4 regions of the Yersinia sp. SCPM-O-B-9106 (C-191) genome follow, and region 1 is predicted to be linked to each of the others. Evidence: predicted binding sites of a transcription regulator. Region 1 holds the regulator's gene; each other region holds the start of a gene.

Region 1 (3,532 bases):
ATTATAATTTTGCAGGCAAAACTCTTATCATGGAAATTCCATTGCGGGGGGCATTCTAGCGGCGAGCTATTCTGTTGTGAAACGGTAATATTTGCGCCATGCTATCAAAAAAATTGATAGTAAATATTCAGTCTAAGGGAAGTGCAGAATCATGTGGTCAGAATATTCATTGGATGTGGTCGATGCAGTTGCCCGCACCGGGAGTTTCAGCGCTGCTGCTCAAGAATTGCACCGCGTCCCGTCAGCGGTAAGTTATACCGTGCGCCAGTTGGAGGAATGGCTGGCCGTGCCGTTATTTGTACGGCGTCACCGGGATGTAGAATTGACGGAAGCGGGCAGGGTTTTTATCAAAGAAGCCCGAGATGTTATCAAAAAAATGAATGGCACGCGGCGACAGTGCCAGCAAGTGGCGAATGGGTGGCGTGGGCAACTCAATATCGTGATCGATAAAATCGTCAAACCTCAGCGGAGTCGCCGCTTAGTATTGGATTTTTATCGCCATTTTCCTGATATCGAACTGCGGGTACGCTATGAGGTATTTAATGGTGTCTGGGATGCACTGGCGGATGGCCAAGCTGAAATGGCCATTGGGGCGACTCGCGCCATTCCGGTTGGCGGGCGGTTTATCTTCCGCGACATGGGCTTTTTGACTTGGCATTGTGTGGTGAGCGTCAATCACCCCTTAGCCCACTTAACCGGTTCCCTTATTGATGACCAATTGCGGCCTTATCCCTCACTCTGTTTGGAGGATACCGCGCGAAATCTGCCGAAACGAGACACCTGGACCTTGGATAACCAACAGCGTTTAGTGGCACCCGATTGGGCGACGGGAATAGATTGCCTGTGTGCAGGATTATGTGTCGGAATGGTGCCCGCGCATATGGTGTCGCCCTTGATTGAACAAGGGAAACTGGTGGTATTAACCTTGGCCGAGCCACTTCCTGATAGCCCGTGTTGTTTGACGTGGGAGCAGAATAATCATTCGCCAGCTTTAGCATGGATGCTGGCGTATTTAGGTGACAGTGTCACACTTAATAATGAATGGCTAAAAGATGATAATGCCGTGATTGAGGACTGAACGCACAGCGTTAGCTGCCGGTAACATGAGGGCTACCGGCAGGTGAAGATTAACGGCGGTAATCGCGGTAGGGGCCATCAGCAACAGAGCGGCGCTCGACCAGCTTAGGGTGTACTTCAATCGTTTGTGGGTCTTCGCGTTTACTGACAATTCTGTCGAGCAACATGGCAAAAGCGGTTTCACCTAATCTCTCTTTTGGCTGATGAATAGTGGTTAGCGCCGGTGAGAAATACCGCGCATTGCGCACATTATCATAGCCGATCACCGAAATATCTTGTGGCACCCGCAGGCCCAATTCATCCGCCGCGCATATTGCCCCCATCGCCATAATATCGCCGCCACAGAATACGGCGGTCGGGCGGTGTTTTTGCGTCAGAATTTGGTGCATAGCTTTATAACCGGATTCTGGCTCAAAATCCCCCTGAACCACCCATTCGTCACGTAGCGGGATATTGGCCTCTTCCAGTGCTTTCAGGAAGCCCTGATGGCGACCACCACCGGTATTCCGTGATAACTGACCGGGAATAGCACCGATATCACGATGACCGCGCTCAATAAGATAACGGCCAGCTAAATAGCCACCTTCGAATGCATTATCAATAATCGAGTCAGTAAAATCGCCACGGGCGGTACCCCAGTCCATCACCACCATTGGAATATTGCGATAATCTTCTAACATCCCCAGCAATTGTTCAGGGTATTCAGAACACATCACCAATAATCCATCGACACGCTTTTGCGCCAGCATGGATAGATAGGCTTTTTGTTTATCAAGATTATTATGAGAGTTACATAAAATCAGGGTGTAACCTTTGCTATAACAACTATTTTCAACCGCTTCGATCACCTCAGCAAAATAGGGTGCTTCACTGGATGTTGCCAACAAACCAATTGATTTAGTGTGATTAACTTTCAAGCTGCGGGCCACAGCACTGGGCGAATAATGCAGCTCTTTAATGGCCGCCCACACAGCGGCTTTGGTATTTTCGGCGACGAAACGAGTTTTATTGATAACGTGCGAAACGGTGGTGGTGGACACACCCGCGTGTTTGGCCACATCTTTAATCGTTGCCATAAAAAGAATGACTCCTAAGCTCACCTGTTACAGCAGGTAAGTATTATGTTAATCGTTTGCCCGTATGACTCGAACACCGCTCAGACAGAAACACGATAGTAGGCTGGTAAGTTGAATCAGCAGGCTGTCTGAGAGGTTTTATTGGACGTTATGAGTCGGCATACAGTTATGAACTGCGAATTTTGGCTGATCTGGAGGAAAAGTGAAAGCGTTAATCAATGTTATAAAGTGCGTAATGAGCACAAGATTTTTTTTCTTAACTGTGGGAAAATGATTTAACGCACTAATTGTGTGCCTTTACCTTACTATACTTGAAGTATGACGAGTATAAAGATTAACCGGCTGAGGAGTTTTTATGGATACCAATCTGAAAATGTCGCTGATTACGACTGTTGGTGCGCTGGCAATGATTATTGTTTTTAGCTTCGTGGCGGTAATGAATTAATTAAACCGCTTGCCGGTATGAAGCCATTAGTAGGGCGGTTAACCCGCCCTTAATTATTTCTACTGATAATAACCACGTGTGTATCTTTCTGTTTGCGCGGTATCAGGCTAAATTTTTCTCAACGAAAGACCAATTCACTAAAGCCCAGAAGTTCTCCAGATATTTTGGTCGCGCATTACGATAATCAATATAGTAAGCGTGCTCCCATACATCCACCGTCAGCAGTGGTTTATCCGCAGTCGTCAGCGGTGTTGCCGCATTTGAGGTACTGACAATCGCCAGTGTGCCATCCGCTTTTTTGACCAGCCACGTCCAGCCTGCGCCAAAGTTTTTCACTGCCGCATCAGTAAATTGTGCTTTAAATTCAGCGAAAGAACCAAAGGATTGATTAATGGCATCGGCAACTTTGCCAGTAGGTTCGCCGCCACCATTTGGTGATAAACAGTGCCAGTAAAAGGTGTGGTTCCAGACTTGGGCTGCATTATTAAAGACACCGCCACTGGAGGTTTTAATAATCTCTTCCAAGGATTTACCCGCAAACTCAGTATCCTTAATCAGATTATTGAGGTTGACCACATAAGTGTTGTGGTGCTTGCCGTAATGGTACTCCAGCGTTTCTGCAGAAATGTGCGGTTCCAGTGCATTTTGTGCATAAGGTAATGCCGGTAATTCAAAAGACATCGCTCTCTCCTTTCGGGGTTGCTCAGGGTGTTTGCTCCTCAAATCCGATCTTTCGCAGTCGCTAAGATAGGGTGAGGGGCGGTTAAAATCGTAATTGTTGTATTTTTGTTGTGGGTATTAATCTTAACAACTTTCAACAGAAATGACAGAGATAACCATATCGTTTGATGGGGTATTGCGTAAAAACCATGCACTGATGTTATTCGATTAAGGGGAGTGATGATTGGGTTATTGGCACCCGATAGCGTTACCG
Region 2 (3,532 bases), 380 kb from region 1:
ATTATCGGTGGTTCACAACGTGAAGAGCGTTTAGATGTGTTGGATGCACGTTTGGCAGAGATGGGCCTCAATAAAGAAGATTATTGGTGGTATCGTGATCTGCGTCGCTATGGCACTGTGCCACATTCAGGTTTTGGCCTTGGGTTTGAGCGTTTGATCTCCTATGTGACAGGAGTTCAAAACGTTCGTGATGTAATTCCATTCCCACGCACGCCGAGAAATGCCAGTTTCTAAGTTCGTCATTGAGAAAAAAAGTGTTTTTGTATAAATAAAAGCCAGCCCTGCTGGCTTTTGTCATTTTTTAAAGTTCGATCTAAGTCACAAAGTTCCCTGAAATTTACATTTTGTAACACATGGTATCCCTATGAAACATATTCAGGTAATTGGTAGCATTTTCGGTCTGGATTATAACCCTCGTGAATGGAACACTGCGTTCAGACACAGACGACACCAAACTCTCAACAATAGTTCCAAAAAAATTATTGGCGGCAGTGGCAGGTGTCCGAATAACACCAATGAGGGTAATAATAATGATGAAGCGCAACATTCTTGCAGTAGTAATCCCAGCATTGTTAGCAGCTGGTGCAGCTAATGCAGCAGAAATCTACAACAAAGACGGCAACAAACTTGACCTGTACGGTAAAGTTGACGCGCGTCACCAGTTCTCTGATAACAAAGGCGAAGACGGCGACAAATCTTACGTTCGCTTCGGCTTCAAAGGTGAAACCCAAATTACTGACCAACTGACCGGTTACGGCCAGTGGGAATACAACGTTCAGGCTAACCACGCTGAATCCCAAGGCGACAAAGGCAACAAAACCCGTCTGGGCTTTGCTGGTCTGAAATTTGCTGAATTCGGTTCATTCGACTACGGCCGTAACTACGGCGTAATCTATGATGTCAACGCATGGACTGACATGCTGCCAGTGTTCGGTGGTGATTCAATCTCCAACTCTGACAACTACATGACTGGCCGTTCTACTGGCTTGGCAACTTACCGTAACACCAACTTCTTCGGTTTGGTTGATGGCTTGAACTTTGCTCTGCAATATCAAGGTAAAAACCAAAATGACCGTGCTGGTTCTATTGACCCAGTTACAGGTGTTTACACTGGCGCTAACCTGAAAGATCAGAATGGCGACGGTTTCGGTATCTCTTCTACTTATGATATCGGTTACGGCGTGAACTTTGGTGCTGGTTTCTCTTCTGCAAACCGTACTAACGAACAAAAAGCTTTCAGCACTGCTGAAGGTGATAAAGCTCAAGCATGGAACGTTGGTGCTAAATACGACGCAAACAACGTATACTTGGCTGTAATGTATGCTGAAACTCAAAACATGACTCCATATGGCGACGATAGCAATACAATCGCTAACAAGACTCGTGATATTGAAATCACTGCACAGTACCAGTTCGACTTCGGTCTGCGTCCATCTTTAGGCTACGTTCAGTCTAAAGGCAAAGATCTTAACGCAAATCGCGATAACCAAGATCTGTTGAAATATGTTTCTGTTGGTTCTTACTACTACTTCAACAAAAACATGTCTACCTATGTTGATTACAAAATCAACCTGTTGGACGAGAATGATTTCACTCGTACTAACGGTCTGAACACTGATGACGTTGTTGGTGTTGGCTTGGTATACCAGTTCTAAGTTAAGCTTAATCAAGCAGTTTATCTGCTGACGTAAGTTAAAAAAAGACAGGGCCTCGGCTCTGTCTTTTTGTTTTATGCTTGGCGAACATTTTTACCCTTGATTAATCTAGGGAGATTGCGCTGTAGAAAGCGTTATTTTGCCGATTTTTCACCCTGAATCCCCTCGCCTCACAACATTCATTTCTTTTTATCGCAAACGGTTGGCAAAGGCCGCAACTGGCGCTACCCTGAGAGTTCTGTTTGCTTAACGCTAAGCCATGGAAGCCTCTGACATGTTTGAAAAAATCACTGCTGCACCTGCCGACCCTATTCTGGGCCTAACCGATATTTTCCGCGCGGATGACCGCTCTCATAAAATTAACCTGGGGATCGGTGTCTACAAAGACGAAACCGGGAAAACGCCGGTGCTGACCAGCGTAAAGAAAGCTGAGCAGTATTTGCTAGAAAATGAAGTCACCAAAAATTATTTGGGTATTGATGGCCTGCCAGTTTTTGCCAGCTGTACTCAGGAACTGTTGTTCGGGGCCGATAGCGCGATTATTACTGATAAACGTGCGCGTACCGCGCAAACCCCTGGTGGCACAGGTGGTTTGCGTATTGCCGCTGATTTCATCGCCCATCAAACCAGCGCCAAACGTGTCTGGGTCAGTAATCCAAGCTGGCCAAATCATAAAAATATCTTCGCCGCAGCTGGGCTAGAAGTTGTTGAATATGCATATTATGATGCAGCAAATCATGCGCTGGACTTCGATGGGTTGTTAAATAGCCTGTCAGAAGCCCAAGCTGGCGACGTCGTATTGTTCCATGGTTGCTGCCATAACCCGACCGGGATTGACCCAACAGAAGCCCAGTGGAGCCAATTAGCCGAGCTTTCAGTTGCTAAAGGTTGGTTGCCACTGTTTGACTTCGCTTATCAAGGTTTTGCTAAAGGTTTGGAAGAAGATGCCCAAGGCCTGCGAATTTTTGCCGCGACACATCAAGAATTGATTGTTTGCAGCTCTTATTCCAAAAACTTCGGTTTGTACAATGAGCGTGTCGGGGCTTGTACTATTGTTGCCGCAAACAGTGAAGTCGCTGATATCGCTTTCAGCCAAGTGAAAGCCGTTATCCGCGCGAACTATTCCAACCCACCAGCTCACGGTGCCTCTGTGGTTGCCACCATTTTGAGTAACCCAGCGCTGCGTGCTATTTGGGAACAAGAACTGACTGATATGCGCCAACGCATTCACCGTATGCGTCAGTTGTTTGTTAATACTTTGCAGGAAAAAGGCGCTAAGCAAGATTTCAGCTTTATCATAAACCAGAATGGTATGTTCTCGTTCAGTGGCCTGACCAAAGAACAAGTTCTGCGTCTGCGTAATGAGTTCGCTGTTTATGCCGTAAATTCTGGTCGCGTTAACGTTGCCGGTATGACGCCAGACAATATGGCGCCATTGTGTGAAGCTATCGTTGCGGTGCTCTAATTAAGCCTCCGTGACCGACCTTAAAAAGGGTGCCTTAGAGGCACCCTTTTTTATTCTCCTGCCTATAATCTTAACGGAACAAATATTTGGCAAATTCGTTCATTGGCATGGGTCGTCCGTACATATATCCTTGCAGATAATCCACATTATGGGCCTGTAAATAACGCATTTGAGTTTCGTTTTCAACTCCCTCGGCAATGGTTTGTAATCCCAGTCGAGTTGCAAGATCGATGACATTCCCCACTATGTGGCTCGACAGAGCATCTGAACCAATCATCCCGACAAAACTTTGGTCAATCTTGAGAAAGTCGACTTTAAATTTCTGCAAATAAGTTAGGCTCGAATGCCCGGTACCAAAGTCATCAATGGCAATATAAACACCTAAAGCATGAAGTTCGGCAAATAATTTATC
Region 3 (3,532 bases), 1.1 Mb from region 1:
CTGAGGAGCCGATATGGCGCTGAATAAAAGCATCGTTATGTTCAAGCTGGCTGAGATTCTGAGTCATTTGCTACACATTCCTGAATAGGGCATGGGACGGGAGATATTTGAAATTAACCGCGCCTTGGAGAGGTTTTAGAAATACTCACAAAGCCGAACTAAGGGAAAGCACGTCGTTCGGGTCGTAGTGGCGTAAGCCACCGGAGCACCCGTAGACGTGGTCAACCCTTAGCTCATTGCACTTCACTCACCTCAGGCTTTTTTCATTTATTCTTCAATGGTCGCCAGATAAGCCTCGGCATCTAACAAATTCGCCAACTCACCCTCATCAGAAGCTTTGATGCTGAACAGCCAGCCATCAGTATAAGGCGCGCTATTCACCAATTCTGGGGAGCTTTCCAGCTCAGTATTCACGGCGATGATTTCACCACTGATTGGGGCATAAATGTCAGAAGCGGCTTTAACTGACTCGGCAACAGCGCAGTCGCTGCCCGCAGAAACTTCACTGCCCACTTCCGGCAAATCAACAAACACCATGTCGCCCAGTAACTCTTGCGCATGCTCAGTGATCCCGACGCTATACACACCATCGCCATCGGCACGAACCCACTCATGGGATGACGCATATTTTAAATCTGCTGGTACATTGCTCATTGCTGCTCCTTAAAAAGGGTAGAGCCAAAAAGTGTGGCTCGTAGAATGCGGAATACTCTAAATAATTACAGCGCGACCGGCTTACCCGCCCGCACAAAACCCGGTTTTGTGACGCGTACCGGCATTTCACGGTTACGAATTTGCACCACCGCACTTTCACCTATCCCCGCAGGGACACGAGCCAGAGCAATACTGAAGCCCAGTGTCGGCGAGAATGACCCGCTGGTTATCACACCAACATGCTGGTTACCTAAAGCATCAGAAAAATGCACCGGTAACTCATTACGCAATACGCCTTTTTCAGTCATGATCAAGCCGACCAGTTGCTCAGTGCCGTTCGCACGCTGTTTTTCCAGGGCTTCGCGGCCAATAAACTGGCGGTCTTCTGGCAACCAGGCCACTGTCCACCCCATATTGGCGGCGAGTGGCGAAATGCTTTCGTCCATTTCCTGGCCGTAGAGATTCATCCCCGCTTCCAGGCGCAAAGTATCACGTGCACCAAGGCCGGCGGGCTTCACGCCAGCGGCTAGCAATTGTTGCCAAAATTCAACCACCTGTTCTTTCGGTAGCGCGATTTCATAGCCTGCTTCGCCGGTATAACCGGTGGTGGCGATAAACAAATCACCAGCTTGAATACCAAAGAATGGTTTCATTCCTGTAATCGCTTGTTGCTGCTCAGGAGTCAGTAAGGTCGCCACTTTCTGTTGCGCTGTCGGGCCTTGCACCGCCACCAGTGCTAAATCGTCACGCACCGTCACGCCCACCTGATAAGGCTCAGCGTGCTGAATGATCCATTCCAGATCTTTCTCTCGGGTGGAGGAGTTCACCACTAAACGGAAATAGTCTTCGCGCAGGAAGTAGACAATTAAATCATCGATAACACCGCCGGAAGCATTCAGCATCGCGGTGTACAGGGCTTTGCCCGGTTGGGTCAGTTTGGCAACATCATTGGCTAACAGATAACGCAAGAATTCACGGGTTTGGGCACCGTGCAGATCGACAATTGTCATGTGCGAGACATCAAACATACCGGCATCTTGGCGCACGATATGATGCTCATCAATTTGAGAGCCATAATGCAATGGCATCATCCAACCATGAAAATCTACCATGCGCGCACCGCACGCCACGTGTTGGTCATACAGCGGGGTCTGCTTAGACATCTACTCTCCCTCAAACAGTTTCATGCAATGAGTGTTAGAGACTCTAACTCACCATAAACAGGCCTATACCCTAGATAGTTCGGGTTGCAGGAAGGCGGCAATTAAGCGAATCCCCAGGAGCTTACTCAAGTAAGTGACTGGGGTGAACGAAAGCAGCCAACACACCTGCAACGTGAAGTATGACGGGTCTACGCAAACGATACCTTTTGCCCAACGTTATCACCGAATTCATCAGGTAACCATAAGGTAAAATAGGCAATAGCACAGATTAAAACAACAAAAGGCAGGGGTATTGTGCAGAGTTTTCCACTGTAAAACTGCGCACGGAGGCACATAATTAACAATTAAAACGTAAAAATTGCGATGTTATATAACGAAACAACCAAAACCCTGTCAGAATCAACTTATCAGGTTTTGGTTGTGTGTGAGAAAAACTAATGCGAAAAGCAGGTTGGAATTAGATTATTTCAACTGAGGCGGATTTAGCGGGATAGAGGATTATTTATTCATCCAGCCAATCGGGCAAATCATTTAACCCCATCGCCTGGCGCACTAGCTGCGGTTTTACCCCCGGCAAATTATCCGCCAATGTCAAACCAATATCGCGTAACAGTTTTTTAGCCGGGTTATCACCCGCAAACAGTGAGCGGAAACCCTGCATGCTGGCAAGCATCATTGCGGCGCTGTGCTTACGGCGGCGTTCATAGCGGCGCAGATAAAGATGCTGGCCGATATCTTTACCCTGACGCTGCAAGCGCCGGAGTTCAGACACCAGTTCGGCGGCATCCATAAAGCCCAGATTCACGCCCTGCCCGGCCAACGGATGCACGGTATGGGCGGCGTCGCCAACCAGAGCCAGTCGGTGTGCCGCGAAACTGCGTGCATAACGCCCCATTAGTGGGAAAGTTTGGCGCTCACTTTCAAGCTGACATTGCCCCAGCCGCATATCAAATGCCATTCCCAGCTCGCGATTAAACTGCTCCGCGGGCAGTGTGGCTAATTCGGCAGCGCGTTCCGGGGGTAATGACCAGACAATCGAGCTAAGGTGTGGGTCACTAAATGGCAGGAATGCCAGAATGCCGTCGCCGTGAAATACCTGCCGTGCCGTGGCCAGATGCGCTTCTTCAGTGCGGATAGTGGCCACCAGCGCGTGATGGGCATAATCCCAAAATGTCAGTGGGATATCAGCATGTTGGCGTAACCAAGAGTTCGCACCATCAGCCCCAATCACCAACCGGGCGCTGAGCATCCGGTCATCCGTCAGAGTGATAAATGCTTCACTTTCGCCCCAAGCCACCTGTTTGATACTGGCGGGCGCCAGCAAAGTCACATCAACCAATTGGCTGGCTCGCTGCCATAGCGCCTGCTGAATCACTTGGTTTTCAATGATATGCCCGAGATGGCTAAAACCATATTCATCGGCGTGGAAAGCAATTTTCCCAAAACTGTCCTGGTCCCACACTTCCATGCCGCTATAAGGGCTGGCGCGCAGCGCTAAGATGTTTTCCCACACACCAATTTTTTGCAGTAATCGCTCACTGGCCGCATTGATCGCCGAAACCCGAAGCGCCAACTCACCGGTCACCGGCGCAGGTAGCGGCTCGGGCGCGGGTTGGTGTTCCAGAACGGCAATGCGCAGGCCACTGCCTTGTAAACCACAGGCCAGTGCCAAGCCGACCATTCCACCACCGGCGATTACTACGTCATATGATTGC
Region 4 (3,532 bases), 750 kb from region 1:
TGGATATTGGCGCGATGCTGAAACAGGTCGGGCAGGTGCTACAACAGGTCAGCCGCGCACTGGAAGTGATGGTGGTATTGGTGATTATTTGTGGCACTTTGCTGCTATTAGCACAGGTACAGGTCGGCATGCGCCAGCGCCGTCAGGAATTGGTGGTTTACCGGACACTCGGCGCAAGTAAACGCTTACTGCGAGGTACATTGTGGTGGGAATTTGCGTTGCTGGGGCTAGTGGCCGGTATGGCGGCAGCTATCGGAGCAGAAGCGGCACTTTGGGCATTGCAGCGCTTAGTGTTTGATTTCCCGTGGCAACCTAACTGGATCATGTGGTGGTTATTGCCATTGGCGGCGGCGCTGTTGCTGTCACTCTGTGGCGGTTGGTTAGGGGCCAGATTGTTGCAGGGGCGGGCGTTATTCCGTCATTACACGGATTAGTGAAATAACGCGGGCGGCATAAACTGCCCGCGCTTCAGTTATAACTTAGCTTGCGCCCAGCGCAGGGCGTTTTGGTATTCCGCAGGTAGCAAAGGTGCTAATGCCGCCAGGGCCGCACTTAATTGCGCGCCATCGGGGTCATTTAAATTCAAATGGCCCACTTTACGGCCTTCGCGCACTTCTTTTTCATACCAATGCAGATGCACCAAGGGCAGTGATAGCCACTCTATATTCACTGGCGTGCCAATCAGATTGACCATCGCGGAGGGAGTATTCACCACCGGTTTGGGCAGCGGTAAGTCCAAAATAGCGCGCAGGTGCAGCTCGAACTGGCTGATAGAAGCACCATTTTGTGTCCAGTGACCACTGTTATGTACTCGCGGTGCCAGCTCATTAATTAATAAACTGTCGTCGACGATAAAGCACTCCATCGCCATTACACCAACATAATTCAGCTCATCCATAATTGCGGACAGCATTTTCTCTGCTTGCTGCTGTAGTTTGCTATTGGGCTGTGGTAATGCCACGCTCATGCGCAAAATACCTTCTTCATGAAGATTATGGGTCAGTGGATAAAAGACTGATTGACCTTGATGACTGCGCGCACCGACCAATGAAACTTCGCCGGAAAAGTTAATACCTTGCTCGACAATACATTCGCCGTAAGCATCGGCGGGCAAACTTTCTTGTTCACCGGCGCGTAAACGCCATTGACCCCGTCCGTCATAACCGCCGACCCGACGTTTCACGATGGCTAATTCACCCAGTGTGGCAAAGACCTGCGGCCACTCACTATTGCTGGCCAATAATTGCCATGGTGCGGTCGCCAAATTCAAGCTGTCGAGCAACTGTTTTTGAGTCAGACGATCAGCCAGACGAGGGAAAATATCGCGGTTAACGAAAGCGGTGTGGGTGGCGAGTTCGCGGGTTAACGCGGTTTCCGGCCAGCGCTCAATCTCGGCAGTAATCACACTGTGCTGATAAGGCACGGCTTCTGGCTCGGCATCTAAACCCACCGGATAAACAGCAATGCCTAGTGGCTCACCGGCCTGACGCAGCATGCGCCCCAATTGACCATTACCTAATACGCAAACGGGTTTCATGCTTCATCCCTCGGATCGGGATTGTCCAACACTTCGTCAGTTTGATTTTTACGCCAATCTGCTAAACGTGCTGCTAATTCAACATCATGCAGCGCCAGTATTTGAGCCGCCAGCAATGCTGCATTCGCCGCCCCGGCTTTACCAATGGCCAGTGTTCCCACCGGAATGCCACGTGGCATCTGCACGATGGAATACAAGCTATCGACACCACTTAATGCCGCACTTTGTACCGGCACACCTAAAACCGGCACCAATGTTTTGGCCGCTAGCATACCCGGCAGGTGAGCAGCACCGCCCGCGCCTGCAATAATGACATGCAAGCCGTTAGCATCGGCTTGCTCGGCAAAACTGAACAGTTTGTCGGGGGTGCGATGGGCAGAAACAACTTCGACATGAAAGGGGACATTGAGCGTGGTGAGCACGTCGGCGGCGAACTGCATGGTGGCCCAGTCACTCTTGGACCCCATTACGATAGCGATTTTAACCCCGGCTGGGTAAGCCGAATCGAGGTTAGCTCCCATGAGTGTAAAGCTCCTGTGATTGCGCAAGCGTCGGCCAGAATGATCTTATTTAAATCATGACTGGTGAAGAGGGCGTAGAGCATATCATGAGCCAAAGGCGAGGAAAACGGTTGCGTAGCGGCTTTTAGTGGGTTTTATTAGTTTTTTGATCGTAGTTGATGAGGTAAAACCTGAAGGTTAAAACGGGAATTTAATCAATTCAACACTATCAGCCGTGACTTTAACCATTGAACCTTCAACATGCCAGGCACCTAAAACCACACGGTGTGCCGTTGCCGCCGCTAATTCGACGGTATGAACCGCAGGGCGGTGGGTATGCCCATGAATCATCCAACTGACATTATTTCGCTCGAAAGTTTCAACCACCGCCTGTGGATTGACATCCATAATCAGCTGCGATTTACCACTATTATTTTGTTGGCTTTGATTGCGCATATAAGCCGCAATGCGTAACCGAAAGCGCAGCGGTAGCCACAGAAAGAGCTTCTGGATCAGGGGATTGTGTACTCGGCGGCGAAAATGCTGATAGTCGGCATCATCAGTGCACAGGGTATCGCCATGTAAAATAACGATTTTACGGCCATACAACTCAACAACTTTCTCTTCCGGCAGCAAGGTCATGCCACTTTCAAGTGCAAAGCGTTTACCCAGCAGAAAATCGCGGTTACCGTGGATAAAGTAGCAGGGCACGCCCTGTTGTTGGAGTGATTTCAACGCGGCAGCAACTTGCCGATACAGAGGCTCGGGGTCATCGTCGCCAATCCAGGATTCGAATAAATCGCCCAGGATATATAATGCATCAGCATGAATAGCATCACGCTGTATAAAATGCAGGAAACCGGCAGTGATTGCCGGTTCCTGAACGCTAAGATGCAAATCTGCAATAAAAAGCGTGCTCATTAAGCCGTTATTACTCGCTAACAGTAACGCTTTGAATGATCACATCTTCTTTTGGCACATCTTGATGCATACCGCTGCGGCCAGTCGCGACGTTTTTGATTTTATCAACCACGTCCAGACCTTCAGTCACTTCAGCGAACACGCAGTAACCCCAACCATCTGGGCGCTCTGAACGGAAGTTTAGGAAGTCATTGTCTGCAACGTTAATAAAGAACTGAGCAGTGGCAGAGTGTGGATCGTTGGTACGCGCCATTGCCAAAGTGCCACGGGTATTTTTCAGACCGTTGTTGGCTTCGTTCTTGATAGGGGCATCAGTTGTTTTCTGGTTCATACCCGGCTCAAAACCACCGCCCTGAATCATGAAACCATCAATAACACGGTGGAAAATAGTGTTATCATAGAAACCTTTACGGCAGTAGTTCAGGAAGTTTTCAACAGTAGCCGGCGCTTTATCTGCGAAAGTGTTGATGACGATATCGCCGTGATTAGTATGAAAAGTGACCATAATAATGTTCCTGCTAGTGTAATAAGTGTATTCACAAATGAGTCGTAACTCTTTAGATGGCTCTTATAT

The links. Region 1 encodes PurR, which represses purine synthesis genes. Its sites were predicted from a motif close to CANGCAAACGTTTGCNTG; they were not measured.
Positions count from the first base shown of each region.
Region 2: OP863_RS12480 (amino acid aminotransferase) is a predicted target of PurR. The motif match lies at 1,847-1,864, and genes of this name have one in related genera.
Region 3: gcvT (glycine cleavage system aminomethyltransferase GcvT) is a predicted target of PurR. The motif match lies at 1,825-1,842, and genes of this name have one in related genera.
Region 4: purE (5-(carboxyamino)imidazole ribonucleotide mutase) is a predicted target of PurR. The motif match lies at 2,158-2,175, and genes of this name have one in related genera.

Region 1 is NZ_CP110791.1:2,317,165-2,320,696, reverse strand. Features, by position in the region: gene punR (DNA-binding transcriptional activator PunR) at 152-1,078, shown strand; gene purR (HTH-type transcriptional repressor PurR) at 1,128-2,153, opposite strand; gene OP863_RS10640 (YnhF family membrane protein) at 2,509-2,598, shown strand; gene sodB (superoxide dismutase [Fe]) at 2,701-3,279, opposite strand.
Region 2 is NZ_CP110791.1:2,694,320-2,697,851, forward strand. Features, by position in the region: gene asnS (asparagine--tRNA ligase) at 1-234, shown strand, start outside; gene ompF (porin OmpF) at 534-1,655, shown strand; gene OP863_RS12480 (amino acid aminotransferase) at 1,930-3,120, shown strand; gene OP863_RS12485 (cyclic diguanylate phosphodiesterase) at 3,191-3,532, opposite strand, start outside.
Region 3 is NZ_CP110791.1:3,454,403-3,457,934, forward strand. Features, by position in the region: gene gcvP (aminomethyl-transferring glycine dehydrogenase) at 1-67, opposite strand, end outside; gene gcvH (glycine cleavage system protein GcvH) at 268-654, opposite strand; gene gcvT (glycine cleavage system aminomethyltransferase GcvT) at 720-1,817, opposite strand; gene ubiI (FAD-dependent 2-octaprenylphenol hydroxylase) at 2,320-3,532, opposite strand, start outside.
Region 4 is NZ_CP110791.1:3,062,474-3,066,005, reverse strand. Features, by position in the region: gene ybbP (putative ABC transporter permease subunit YbbP) at 1-434, shown strand, start outside; gene purK (5-(carboxyamino)imidazole ribonucleotide synthase) at 473-1,537, opposite strand; gene purE (5-(carboxyamino)imidazole ribonucleotide mutase) at 1,534-2,058, opposite strand; gene OP863_RS14000 (UDP-2,3-diacylglucosamine diphosphatase) at 2,236-2,958, opposite strand; gene ppiB (peptidylprolyl isomerase B) at 2,969-3,463, opposite strand.